DNA from 3 places in the Aliivibrio sp. S10_S31 genome. Region 2 is predicted to be linked to each of the others. Evidence: predicted binding sites of a transcription regulator. Region 2 holds the regulator's gene; each other region holds the start of a gene.
The links. The regulator MetJ, encoded in region 2, represses methionine synthesis genes. The targets are predictions, from matches to a motif close to TTAGACNTNTANANGTCTAA.

Region 1: metN (methionine ABC transporter ATP-binding protein MetN) is a predicted target of MetJ. The motif match lies at 3,088-3,107, and genes of this name have one in related genera.
Region 3: metK (methionine adenosyltransferase) is a predicted target of MetJ. The motif match lies at 1,394-1,413, and genes of this name have one in related genera.

What each region holds. Positions count from the first base shown of each region.
Region 1 covers NZ_JAAUWR010000002.1:258,312-263,132, reverse strand. Annotated here, with positions in the region: gene tsaA (tRNA (N6-threonylcarbamoyladenosine(37)-N6)-methyltransferase TrmO) at 1-337, opposite strand, end outside; gene metQ (methionine ABC transporter substrate-binding lipoprotein MetQ) at 417-1,226, opposite strand; gene HC728_RS02730 (methionine ABC transporter permease) at 1,265-1,942, opposite strand; gene metN (methionine ABC transporter ATP-binding protein MetN) at 1,932-2,966, opposite strand; gene gmhB (D-glycero-beta-D-manno-heptose 1,7-bisphosphate 7-phosphatase) at 3,190-3,741, shown strand; gene HC728_RS02715 (hypothetical protein) at 3,957-4,124, shown strand; gene HC728_RS02710 (ABC transporter permease subunit) at 4,418-4,821, shown strand, end outside.
Region 2 covers NZ_JAAUWR010000003.1:176,607-181,427, reverse strand. Annotated here, with positions in the region: gene HC728_RS03800 (bifunctional aspartate kinase/homoserine dehydrogenase II) at 1-247, opposite strand, end outside; gene HC728_RS03795 (O-succinylhomoserine (thiol)-lyase) at 247-1,413, opposite strand; gene metJ (met regulon transcriptional regulator MetJ) at 1,760-2,080, shown strand; gene HC728_RS03785 (alpha-amylase family glycosyl hydrolase) at 2,200-4,221, shown strand; gene HC728_RS03780 (carbohydrate porin) at 4,632-4,821, shown strand, end outside.
Region 3 covers NZ_JAAUWR010000006.1:90,757-95,577, forward strand. Annotated here, with positions in the region: gene tkt (transketolase) at 1-1,099, opposite strand, end outside; gene metK (methionine adenosyltransferase) at 1,464-2,618, shown strand; gene HC728_RS07035 (SprT family zinc-dependent metalloprotease) at 2,783-3,283, shown strand; gene HC728_RS07040 (endonuclease) at 3,375-4,079, shown strand; gene rsmE (16S rRNA (uracil(1498)-N(3))-methyltransferase) at 4,153-4,821, shown strand, end outside.

The DNA of each region.
Region 1 (4,821 bases), on a different contig from region 2:
CTTTTAGTTCAACAGCAGACATACCAATGCCATTTGGACGAAATGTGGCACGAGAAGCGAACACACCAATACGTTCATTTCCACCTAATCGTGGTGGACGAACTGTTGGTCTCCAGCCAGCTTCAAGGTTTTGATCAAATAGAAAAAGTAACCATAGGTGAGAGAATTGTTCGATGCCACGAATCGCTTCTGGTGAATTAGCCTCACCGACGAGTTTAATTCTTGATGTGGCACTTGGAGCCAAACGAGGTTGACGAGGTACCGCAAATTTTTCTTTATAAGGCGATTGAATAAAACCAATAGGGTCGATGTGATAAGTCATTAGGCCGTTTTTCATTATTAATATCTTCAGGCATTAAAAAAGGTTGACGCTCTCACGTCAACCTTTTGTGGAATAACTGGTTAAAAGAAGGAGATTACCAACCTTTAACTACGCCACCTTTAAAGATTTTAAATGCAGCTTGGTAAACCTCTTCTGATTGGTATGCTTTAACAAATGTTTTTACGTTTTCTGAATTAACGTTATCGTTACGAGCGACAATTAGGTTTACATATGGAGATTCTTTGTTTTCAACTAGAATGCCATCTTTTTCTGGTGTTAAATCAAGATTACTAGCATAAGTATTATTAATTATTGATAATGTTACATCATCAAGAGAGCGAGGAAGCTGTGCTGCATCTAATTCAACAATTTTTATGTTTTTAGGGTTAGTGGTAATATCACGAACCGTTGCTGTAAGGCCAGCATCTTCACGAAGAGTGATTAGTCCTTGTTGTTGAAGAAGAAGCAGAGAACGGCCTAAGTTTGTTGGGTCGTTTGGTACAGCAACACGGTCACCATCTTTAATTTGGTCAACTGATGTTATTTGTTTAGAATAGCCAGCTATTGGGTATATAAAGTAGCTACCAGCAATTTCAAATTTATAACCTCGGTCAGCAATTTGTTGATCGAGATATGGTTTGTGTTGGAATGCGTTTAGATCAATAGAGCCATCCTCTAATGCCGCGTTTGGTGTTACATAATCAGTAAATATAACTAATTCAACATCAAGGCCGTATTGCTCTTTTGCTACTTTAGCAGCTACTTCAGCCACTTGCGCTTCTGCTCCTGCGACTACACCCACTTTGATTGAGTTTGTTTTTGCTTCTTCTTGCCCACAACCTGTAAGGATAAGTGTTGATGCTAGGCCAGCAACAGCAGCCAGTTTTTTCAGATTCAATTTCATTATTTACTCCTTAAAAATGAATTCCATATTAAATAAAATTAACGGTGATCGACTTTTTTAACTAAAGCATCACCAACAGATTGAATGATTTGAACCAAAACAATCAGCATAACAACGGTCACTGCCATGATAGTTAAATCATAACGGTGGAAACCATATCGAATAGCAACATCACCTAAACCACCGCCGCCAACAGTACCTGCCATTGCAGAGTAGCTAACCAGAGTGACTAGTGTGATTGTAACTGAGTTTAAAATAGTTGGTAGTGCTTCTGGAAGCAGTACTTTTGTAATGATTTGCAGTGGTGTTGCGCCCATTGATTGTGCCGCTTCAACCAGACCACTTGGTACTTCGATTAACGCACCTTCAATTAAACGAGCAACAAATGGAATCGCCCCAATGGTTAGTGGAACGATAGCTGCTGTAGTGCCAATAAAGCTACCAACAATCAGTTTTGTTACAGGGATAATTGCAACCATTAAAACCAAGAAAGGTACAGAACGTCCTACGTTTACAATCGCACCAAGTACGCTATTAAACGCGGTGTTTTCCATTAGACCACCTTTTTTAGTGATATGAAGAACAACACCAAGAGGGATACCAATAGCAAAGCCAACGATACCAGCAACCGCAACCATATATAGGGTTTCGCCAGTTGCGTTTAATAATAACTTGCTGTTTAAATTAAGCCATGCAGAAATCACATCAAACGACATAACCTAACACCTCTACTTTTACATGATGATTACGTAAGAACTCAATTGCTTTTTGAGTTGATTCTTGATTACCAAATACTTCAGCAAGCATTAAACCAAATTTAACACCACCAGCGTAATCAATATCAGAGCTTAAGATACTAATATCAATATCAAATTCGCGAGATATTTGACTGATAACAGGAGCATCAACCGTTGAGCCTGTAAATTCTAAACGAATAAGAGGGTAACTACCTTCAACATAAGTATCTTTCAAACGGGCTTTGAAATCTTCAGGGATTGATAGATCTAATGTTGCACGAATAAATTCTTGAGCTAGTGCTGTTTTTGGATGCGCAAAAATGTCACTAACAGCTCCTTTCTCAACCAGTTCACCACCACCGATAATTGCTACTTCATGACAGATGTTTTTTACCACTTCCATTTCATGGGTAATGATAAGAATAGTAATGCTTAATTTACGGTTTAGATCTTTAATCAGTTCTAGAATTGATTTTGTTGTTGCAGGATCAAGGGCGCTAGTTGCTTCATCACACAGTAACACTTTTGGATCCGTTGAAAGTGCACGAGCGATAGCAACACGTTGTTTCTGACCACCACTAAGGTTTGCAGGATAAGTATGGTGTTTATCTGCTAAGCCAACTAAATCTAATAATTCAGTTACTTTCTTTTGAATTTCTTGTTTTGATTTACCAGCAAGCTCTAATGGTAAAGCAACGTTATCAAATACAGTTCGTGATGCTAAAAGGTTAAAGTGTTGGAAGATCATCCCAATATTACGACGAGCTTTACTTAACTCGCTAGAAGAGAGTTTCGTTAAATCTACGCCATCGACAATCACTTCACCATCAGTTGGTCTTTCTAACATGTTTACACAGCGTATCAGTGTGCTTTTCCCTGCACCCGATGAGCCAATCACACCAAAGATGGTGCCTTGAGCAATACGAAGATTAATATCTTTAAGAGCATTAATTTCCTTTGCTCCTTGATAAAAAATCTTATTAACACGGTTTATTTCAATCATGATTCGCCTTGAACTGCATTTCGTAAAAAGATAGTTAACAAAGGTTACAAAACCTGAGCAATCTCTCATTTTTTATGTTTTACTGATGCTATTTCGGATACTGATTTAAGTCAATAGATATTTTTACGTCTAGACGTCTAAACGCATAAAATAAGGTGTCAATAAGTAAAAAGCATGAGATAATTTTTAGTATTAATCGATTTGATTCATAGAGGGTGTCACCTTGTCCAAACCAGCGGTATTTATTGATAGAGATGGCGTGATCAACGTTGATCGCGGATATGTTCATAAACGCGATGATTTTGAATACATTGATGGTGTATTTGAGGCTACGAAAAAACTCAAAGAAATGGGTTACCTATTAGTATTGGTAACTAACCAATCAGGTATTGCTCGCGGTATGTTCACTGAAGATCAATTTGAAATCCTTACTGAGTGGATGGATTGGAACTTTGCTGATAATGGCGTTGACTTCGATGGTATTTATTACTGTCCTCACCACCCTGAAGCGACTGTTGAAAAATACAAAGAAGCATGTGACTGCCGTAAACCAAATCCGGGTATGTTGGTTTCTGCACAACGTTTCTTAGATATCGACATGGAAAATTCAATCATGATCGGTGATAAGAAAGAAGACATGATGGCAGCGCAAGCGGCTGGTGTTGGTACTCGTATTTTAGTTCGAACTGGTAAGCCAGTAACTGAAGAAGGTGAAGCATTAGCAACAACAGTTCTTGATAGTGTTGCGGATGTACCAAAGTTCTTGTCTGCTTAGCTAGATTCGTTAAAGAGAATATAAATGAAACGCCTATAGAGAAATCTGTGGGCGTTTTTTTATGTGTTAACAATGAATATGTTAGCGGACTTTTTCTTTCTGTCTTATTTTTAAGATGAGAAAAGTGTATCTTTATTAGGCAAATTTACCTAGAGTTGAGTATATAGATGGATTTTAAGTGATCTGATTAAGGATTACAGATGAAGGTGGTCGTTATGAATAAGCTTGATAAAGGTAAGAGTTTGCTTTTAGACAAAGAGCAACCGAAAGCATTATGCCATCAAAAAGCTCCTGTAGATGAAACGGTTAACACGTGGGATCTACTTACGGATGAACAACAACAAGATATACTTTCTCATTTAAGTGAAATTCCTTTTCAGTAACAACCTCGTTTAAAAATTCTCTTTTTATCAGTAGATAATTTAATCCAATGAGGATTAATTTGTGACACTTTCATAACAATTGTGTCAAAAACTCGCCTTTTACTTTCTAATCCCCGTGCTATTCTGCAAACTGTTAACTCAATTACATTATCGATGGTTGCCTTTGTAGTTACTTAACTATTGAACTAACTTAATAAAATTATTATAAAAATAAATACAGTTTGGGCTAGAAATATAGCCTAACTCGTATAACGACAAAGGAGTTTGTCGAAGGACATGGAGTACTGTCACGGATGATATCTTACCTACTTAGGCGACTTTTATTAGTTGTTCCTACCTTTATCGGTATTACTTTACTTATTTTTGCTCTTACTCGATTTGTTCCGGGTGGGCCAGTAGAGCGTATGTTGCTAAGTCTACAAATGCAGGGTGCTTCAGAAACGGGCGGCACAAGCAGTGTTACCGATGGTAATAACGCCTTATCGGAAGAGCAGATTGAAGAACTGAATGCTTTTTATGGCTTAGATAAGCCGGTGTTTGAAGCGTATTATGATTGGTTAACTAAGTTGGTTGTTTTAGATTTGGGTGAGTCCACTCGTTATTATGAACCTGTTTGGGACATGATAGCCGAACGTTTACCTGTTTCTCTCTTTTATGGAGGGATGACGTTTTTGCTCAGTTATCTCATATCCATTCC
Region 2 (4,821 bases):
CAGTTATCAATTCCTGTTGGTATGTCCGCAAAGACTCTAATGTGTTATGAGCTAAACGCCCATCTTTAGAAAGGTTATCTATCCACTCTAAAATACGGTTTGTTGTATTACCTGCTGCAGAAACAACAATCAAATCATGTTCATTTGAATATTCTTTTAAGATGGTGGCAACTCGGCGGTAGCACTCAGGGTCAGCTAAGCTGCTACCACCAAATTTGTGTAATTGACGAGAACAAGGTTTTGTCATTATTTCACCTCTGCGGCAATCGTAAATGCTTGTTGAAGATCAGCGATAAGATCTCGGCTATCTTCTAATCCAACAGATAATCTCAATAATGTTGGAGCTAATCCGGCTTCTTCTTGAGCTTCATCAGACATCGCTCTATGTGTCATGGTTCCTGGATGCGCAATCAAACTTTCAACACCACCTAAAGACTCGGCTAAAGAGAAGTATTTCAATTCTTTAACGAATACTTTCAATTGCTCAAGTGAACCATTTAGTTCAAAACTGAGCATAGCACCAAAGCCTGCTTGTTGACGCTTTGCAATTTCATGACCGGGATGATCAGGTAAACTTGGGTGGTAAATCGTACCTACTAATGACTGTTCTTGAAGACATTTGAGAACTTCCATTGCATTTTCTTCATGCACACGCATACGTGCACCCAATGTTCGAATACCACGCAGTGTTAAGTAGCTATCAAATGCAGTACCAGTAGCTCCAATACAGTTCCCCCACCATGCAAGCTCATCCGCATGATCTTTTGTTTTAGCGATAAGTACACCGCCAACAACATCAGAATGTCCGTTAATATATTTAGTCGTAGAGTGAATAACAAAATCCGCCCCTAAAGAGAGAGGCTGCTGTAGTACAGGAGAAAGGAAAGTGTTGTCTACTGCGACTAACGCACCAACTTGAGCCGCTTTTTGGCAAATTTCAGCAATATCCACCACACGTACTAATGGATTTGAAGGGGTTTCAAGTAAGATTAATTTTGGCTTTTTAGCAATTGCAGCATCTAAAGCTTCAGTATTAGATTGGTCTACAAATAAAGTTTGAAAATCTCCTTTATTTGCACGGGTATTAAACAATCGATAAGTTCCTCCATAACAATCATGGGGAGCAACAATTAAATCGTCAGGACCAAGCAGTGCCGATACCATTAAATTAAGAGCGGATGTTCCACAGTTAGTTACTACTGCACCTGCACCACCTTCTAAATCTGAAAGAGTGGTTTCTAATTGAGTTCGAGTTGGATTTCCAGAACGAGCATAATCATACTTAGGCACATCCCCAAATTCTGGGAAACTATAGTTAGTTGATAAGTAGATAGGTGGCACAACAGCGTTATGTTGTGAGTCTGTTTCAATGCCGGTACGAACAGCAATAGTTGCAGGTTTTCTTTCGCTCATAATTTCCCTTCCAAACTGCGGTGCAGTAATGTAATACCAACGATATAAACTATCTAAACAGGCTTACAAGGGAATGTCTTTATCTTCATGTCTTAAATTTCATAATTACATAAAATTAATTACCGAAATTTATTTCTAATAATAGATAATTTTCCTTCGCAATTTCCCGCTCATATAATTAATATGACTGATATACGCTAATCCATAAGTATATAGTCTACTTTACCACCACAAAATGAGACGTCAACACTTCTAGACGTCTATATGTCTTTACTTTTAGCGGTAAATATCGCTAAAATCGCCTATTCTACTTATATACATCAATAATTCTGAACGAAGGTGAACAATGGCTGATTGGAATGGTGACTATTTAAGTCCTTATGCCGAACATGGTAAAAAAAGCGAACAAGTAAAAAAAATTACTGTTTCTATTCCAACAAAGGTACTTCAAATCCTTACTGACGAGCGTACTCGTCGCCAAGTAAGCAACCTACGTCATGCGACAAACAGTGAATTATTGTGTGAAGCATTCCTCCACGCATACACTGGCCAGCCTTTACCAACAGATGAAGATCTACGTAAAGATCGTCCAGATGATATTCCAGCTGAAGCAAAAGCATTAATGACGGCAATGGGGATCGAATTCGAAGCGTTTGACGAAGAGTAAATACGTTTTATTCCTCCTCCTTTTGTCTCCTCCTTCTTTTAATAAAATTAGGAGGATTACATTCCCTCTTGGCTAATAAATAATCACAGTGCCCTACTTATAAATATAAAGGACTTACTGTGAAAAAACAGATCGCAAAAACAACAATAGCCCTCGCTATTACCTCACTTTTGAGCGCATGTAGCTCAACATCTAATAATGACCTCTCTTCCTTAGCTTATCAGTGTGATCCGCAAATGACGGCACAAAGCGATAACTTACGAATTTACCAAATCATGGTCGAAAGCTTTGTCGATGGTGATAACACAATCGGACATGGCACTGGCTATGGCCCAAGTCATCATAATGGTGACTTACAAGGAATTATTGATTCATTAGATTACATTCAATCGCTTGGTATGAATGCCATTTGGATGACTCCTGTCTTTGAATCTGCCCCTCTAGATAATCAAGACCATTGGGCTGATAAACTCGATGCTACCGGATATTTTGCTACTGACTTTTTTAAAATAGATCCACGCTTTGGCACATTAGAAAAAGCCAAAGAACTGGTTGAAGAGGCTCACAAGCGTGGTATTTACGTATTATTTGATGGCGTATTTGGCCACCATAAAAAAGGACTGATTAAGCCATCGCCAACAGGGTTACTTCCAGCAGGAGAGCACAATCCTGTTAACTACCCTGAAAGCGAAGCTTTTTATAAAGAAGTCGCAACCTACTGGATTAAAGAATTAAAAATCGACGGCTGGCGATTAGACCAAGCCTACCAAGTGCCAACACAATCTTGGACGAACATTCGTAAAGCCGTTGACGCCGCATCAAAAGAAACCTTTTATACCAATAATAAAGGTGAACAAGTAAATCCACTCGGCTATATGGTTGCCGAGATCTGGAATAACGAAAACTACATAACTGAAACAGGTTATGGCAGCGAAAAAAATCCTGCTCTTTGCTCAGCTTTTGACTTTCCTCTGCGTTTTCGCATTGCTGAAACCTTTGCAGTTAATGAAAGTGGCGTAGGACATAAAGGAGGGGATTGGCTTAATCAAGGTATGCAAATGCACGAGCTTTACCCTCCTCATGCTGTACCGAATTTAATGCTAGGAAATCACGATGTTGTTCGCTTTGGTGACTTACTTCAACGTGGTGATATTGCTAATCCAAATGACAAAAACTATTGGACTCGACACAAAGCAGCCCTCTCTTTTCAAGCCGCTTATACAGGCCCAATAACCCTATACTATGGTGATGAAATTGGTGATCAAGTTGACGGTTTTTCCAAAAAAGAGAATAAAGATACCTGTGCCATTAAAGGGCTTTGTGATGATCACATAGCTCGATCATCTGCCAAAATTGATGGTCTTACCGCCAAGTTGACTCCAGAGCAAACGGATTTAAAAAATTACGTTACCGCATTAATGCAATTACGTATTAAGCACCCTGCTTTATCTAAAGGTAAAAGAGTTAATTTAGTAGCAAATAAAGAAGTCTATATCGATCATAAACAATCTGAAAATGATGCAATTGTTTATATGGTAAGTACTCAAGAGGCAGATCAAACGCTCTCCTTAGATGCAGAACAGCTTGGGTCAAAAGGTAACTTAATTGATCTCATCACCGAGCAGATTTTTACTCCAATGAATGGAATATACACCATCCCATTATCCAACTTTGAAAGTCGATTTTTAACAATAGAAGAGCCAAATAGTACAGGACCTATCACAGAGCAAAAAGAAATAGCGCTATATGGCAGTGGTTTTATGGCGCAATGCGATAACCCTACTATCACAGACACCAACGCCCCTTTACAAGATACCTTATATTTAATTGGCGATTTCTCTGACTCTCGTTGGAGCCATAAAGAAACCAGAGCGTATCAATATAAAGGAAACAACATTTATCAAGTGGTCATCAATGAAAAACGAGGCCCTTATAAAATGCAATATGCAACAAAAGACTGGGGCGCTCAATACACAGCCGAAGGACTATCACCCAAATTGGGACAATCAAATAAACTCATTACTGGTGGCTATGGCCAAGATACCGCCATCTATCTTCCTGAAGATGGTAACTACGTTTGGAGCTTAGAGTTCACTTCCCAAGGAGAGCCAAAATCAATGATGGTTTCTAAGTGTAAATAACCCCTCCTTTACCTTAAATTAATGAATAAAATATGAACTATTTCTAGCCAACAATGTCTATTGTTGGTTAGATCACATTTCTGATTATTTCTTAATTTCCCTCTTTTACGATTTTCTTCATTATTTCTAATTTCAAAATATCTTTCGACGTGAGCCTTATCTCATAAATATTTTCAATCACTCCTACTAAGTGTGATTATTATCAAAAGAAGACCTGCCATTCATTTTTCTCATCCTTAGTACTACGCCCTATCATCCTTAAAAAGAGGAGGAGGGCAAAATACCTATTTATTTTTAATCTGTGTCTCGTTCGATAACGACAGATGTTTACTTCACTTCCCTACACTGCCATGAGTTAAGTAAACGTTTTCAAATCAAAATATCCTGAAAAAAGGAAATAGGATTTTAAGATGAAAATGAATAAATACACATTGCTTGCCGCAGCTGTTTCTACAGCACTATTTTCTGGCGCTACACTTGCAGAAACCGATGTTGCACTGGATGTCATCGCAGGTGATGAAGCTGCACCAAAAGTTGAAAAAGTAAATGGAACTGATGTTATTTCAGATGGTTGGGAAGTTCACGGTTACGCGTCAATGA
Region 3 (4,821 bases), on a different contig from region 2:
ACGCTTCTAGTGCATTTTGAGATGCTTTACGTGATGCGATGTTTGCAGGGTTAGCTTGAAGATCAGCAATAATTGCATTTGCTTTTTCTTCCCATTCTGCAGGTAAGTCACCATTTACACGACGTTTATATTCTGCCGCTAATTCAGGGTATGCCGCAGCATATGCATCGAATTTTGCATTCCAAGCAGCTTCTTTTTCAGAACCCGCTTCTTTTGCATCCCATTCGCCATACACATCTGCAGGAATTTCAAATGCACCGTGTTCCCAACCCAATTGAGCTTTAGTTGCTGCAATTTCTTCAGCACCTAATGGAGCGCCGTGACAGTCGTGTGTACCTTGTTTATTTGGAGAACCAAAACCAATTACTGTTTTAGTACAAATTAACGAAGGACGAGGGTCAGCTTTAGCCGCTTCAATTGCTGCATTGATAGCATCTGAATCGTGGCCATCAACCGCAGGAATTACATGCCAACCGTATGCTTCAAAGCGTTTAGGTGTATCGTCAGAGAACCAACCCTCAACTTCACCATCGATAGAGATACCGTTGTCATCCCAAAATGCGATTAATTTGCCTAGACCTAATGTACCAGCAAGTGAACACGCTTCGTGAGAGATACCTTCCATTAGACAACCGTCACCCATGAACACGTATGTGTTGTGATCAACGATATCGTGGCCTTCACGGTTAAATTGTGCAGCTAATGCTTTTTCAGCCATCGCCATACCAACACCGTTAGTGATGCCTTGACCTAATGGACCCGTAGTTGTTTCTACGCCTGGTGCATAACCATACTCAGGGTGACCTGGAGTTTTAGAATGCAGTTGACGGAAATTCTTTAAGTCTTCGATAGACAGGTCATAACCTGAAAGATGAAGCAGAGAATAAATCAGCATAGAGCCATGACCATTTGAAAGAATAAAACGGTCGCGGTCAGCCCACTCTGGATTTTGTGGGTTGTGATTTAGGTGGCTACGCCATAATACTTCAGCGATATCTGCCATACCCATAGGTGCGCCTGGGTGACCAGAATTTGCTTGTTGAACACCATCCATGCTTAAAGCGCGGATTGCATTTGCTAGATGTTTACGTGAAGACATGCCTGCTCCTGAAAATTCGAAGGACTATATTGTTGAGCAAGTTAATCACTATTGATTAACCTAAATTTGCAGGTGCGTATTGTCGCAAAGCCTCATCGGCACTGCAAACGATTACTTAGTAAATAAGACGCTTTTTTTCACGATTTTGACAGAAAACCTGATTTATACCGATAAATCTCACAACAAAACGCAAACGATTGGTTATGTCTTATATTTATTTTCTTAAACTAAATGAGTTGTAATTAATCAATTTTACTTTATTATGGCCGTCTAGATGGAAAAACACCTACACTGTTAAACGTATAGACTTATATAGATTGTGGGTATTTTTAGAACTTATTATTTATAGAAGTGGAGCTCCCTTATGGCTAAGCACCTATTTACCTCTGAGTCAGTATCAGAAGGTCATCCAGATAAAATTGCAGATCAGATTTCAGATGCAGTACTTGATGCGATCTTAGAACAAGATCCAAAAGCGCGTGTTGCGTGTGAAACATACGTAAAGACTGGCATGGTGATGGTTGGTGGTGAAGTAACCACTTCTGCATGGGTTGATATCGAAGAAATCACTCGTGAAACCGTTCGTGAAATCGGCTACGTTCATTCAGACATGGGCTTTGATGCAAACTCTTGTGCCGTACTAAACACAATTGGTAAGCAATCTCCAGACATCAACCAAGGTGTTGATAAAGCTGACCCTAAAGAACAAGGTGCTGGTGACCAAGGTATCATGTTTGGTTACGCAACTAACGAAACGCCAATTTTAATGCCAGCTCCAATTACCTACTCTCACCTACTTGTTCAAAAACAAGCAGAAGTACGTAAAAGTGGCAAGCTAGACTTCCTACGCCCAGATGCAAAATCTCAAGTAACTTTCCAATACGACCAAGGTAAAATTGTTGGTATTGATGCAGTTGTTCTTTCAACACAACACTGTGATTCTGTAACAACACCAGATCTTCGTGAAGCAGTAATGGAAGAAATCATCAAGCCAGTACTGCCTGCAGAATGGTTAAATAAAGACACTAACTTCTTTATTAACCCAACTGGTCGTTTTGTTATCGGTGGCCCAATGGGTGACTGTGGTCTTACTGGTCGTAAAATTATCGTTGATACATACGGCGGTGCAGCTCGTCACGGTGGCGGTGCATTCTCTGGTAAAGATCCATCAAAAGTTGACCGTTCAGCAGCATACGCAGCACGTTACGTAGCGAAAAACATCGTAGCAGCTGGCATGGCTGACCGTTGTGAAATCCAACTTTCATACGCAATCGGTGTTGCTGATCCAACATCTATCATGGTTGAAACGTTCGGTACTGAGAAGGTATCTCACGACATCATCATTGAAGCCGTTCGTCAAAACTTCGACCTACGCCCATACGGCCTACAAGAAATGCTTAACCTTCTTCAACCTATCTACAAGAAGACAGCAGCTTACGGTCACTTCGGTCGTGAAGAGTTCCCATGGGAAGCAACAGATAAAGCAGCAATCCTTCGTGATTTTGCTGGTATTAAATAAGTACTATTTACTTATTTCTGAATTTAAAAAGGAAGCTTCGGCTTCCTTTTTTATGTTTACAGCATGAATAATATCTTCCTATCTATTGATTAATCCTCTTTGAAATGGTCTATTTAATCGTTCTTCCTTTCCGGAAGTTTGAAAACCGATAATAAAGAGACGTAATGACCCCACTTCAACAAGCATCAATAGCAAAAGCACAACAATGTATTCAACAAGCTTCTACCTTTTTTAATCGTCCTTTTTCTCTGCCAGAAATCAAATTTACTCAGCGTGGAAAAATTGCAGGAACAGCACGTCTTCAAGGCTGGGAAATACGCATTAACCCTATTTTATTAGAAGAAAATCAACACACGTTTATTAATGAAGTGATCCCTCATGAAATCGCTCACCTAATCACATTCAAATTGTATGGTCGTGTGCGCCCTCACGGAAAAGAATGGCAAGGAGTCATGAATCAAGTATTCAACCTCCCCGCTCGTACAACACACAGTTTCAGTGTCGATTCAGTTAAAGGAAAAACCTTTCCTTATCGTTGCAAATGCTCGACACACGAATTAACGGTACGTCGCCATAATCGAGTGCAAAAAAAACAGACTCAATATGTATGTAAAAACTGTCAATCGCCATTAAAACTCTCTAGAGCTAAAATCAACTGTAGTTAAATTAACGACTTCTAATAATTAATTTATCTATAAAGCGGTTTAACAATAAGCTACTCTTACTGGATTAATACAATCATCAGTAGTAGTTATTATGAAATTAATCCGCTTACTTATTAGCATTATCGCTATTGGCTCTGCATTTAATGTATTAGCCGCTCCCCCTTCTTCATTTTCAAAAGCCAAAAAAGAAGCAGTCAAAATCTATTTAGATCACCCAACCTCATTTTATTGTGGCTGTGACATTACTTGGAAAGATAAAAAGAAAGGCATTCCTGATTTACAAAGTTGTGGCTATAACGTGCGTAAACAAGAAAAACGAGCAAGCCGAATCGAGTGGGAACACGTGGTTCCAGCATGGCAATTTGGTCACCAACGCCAATGTTGGCAAGATGGTGGTCGTAAAAACTGCACCCGAAAAGATAAGCAATTTAAGTTAATGGAAGCCGATTTACATAACCTGGTTCCAGCAATTGGCGAAGTAAATGGTGACCGATCTAATTTCCGTTTCTCACAATGGAATGGCAATAAAGGCGCATATTACGGCCAGTGTGCCTTCAAAGTGGATTTCAAAGGACGTGTCGCTGAGCCACCAGCACAATCAAGAGGTGCTATTGCTCGTACTTATTTATACATGAACCAAGAGTATCGTTTCAATTTATCAAAATCACAACGTCAACTAATGAACGCATGGGATAAGCAATACCCTGTATCTGAGTGGGAGTGTGAACGCGATAAGCGCATTGCTAAAATTCAAGGCAACCATAATCAGTTTGTCTACAAAGCATGTCGCAAATAGACATAATTAGAGGTTGAAAAAGCACACTTTAACCTCCATCCTTAAATACAAGATAGTTAAAGAAAAGTAGACCATGAGAATACCAAGAATCCACCACCCAGAGCTTCTTCCTTCACAAGGAAAAGTGAATTTAAGTGATGATGCAGCAAATCACGTTGGTCGTGTAATGCGAATGAAAGAAGGTGAATCTGTGCTTCTGTTTGATGGAAGCGGAGCTGAATTTCCAGCTGTAATCACTTCAGCATCAAAAAAGAGTGTTGAAGTGGAAATCACTGAGCGTATTGAGCGTAGCAGCGAATCACCACTTAACTTACATTTAGGTCAGGTTGTTTCTCGTGGCGATAAAATGGAATTTACCATTCAAAAATCGGTCGAATTGGGTGTGAATGTGATTACACCACTGATCTCTGAGCGCTGTGGCGTTAAATTGAATAAAGAGCGATTTGAAAAGAAATTAGATCAATGGCAAAAAATTGCAATTGCTGCATGTGAACAATGTGGACGTAATACAGTTCCTGAAATTCGCCCTATTATGTCATTAGAAGAATGGTGTGCAGAAGAGTACGATGGGTTAAAGCTCAACCTTCATCCACGAGCAAAATACTCAATCAATACACTTCCTGAACCGGTAACAAATGTACGCTTGTTAATTGGTCCTGAAGGCGGTTTATCGTCTGAAGAAATTAACATGACAGAACAATATCAATTTGAAGAAACGCTGCTTGGTCCTCGTGTTCTACGA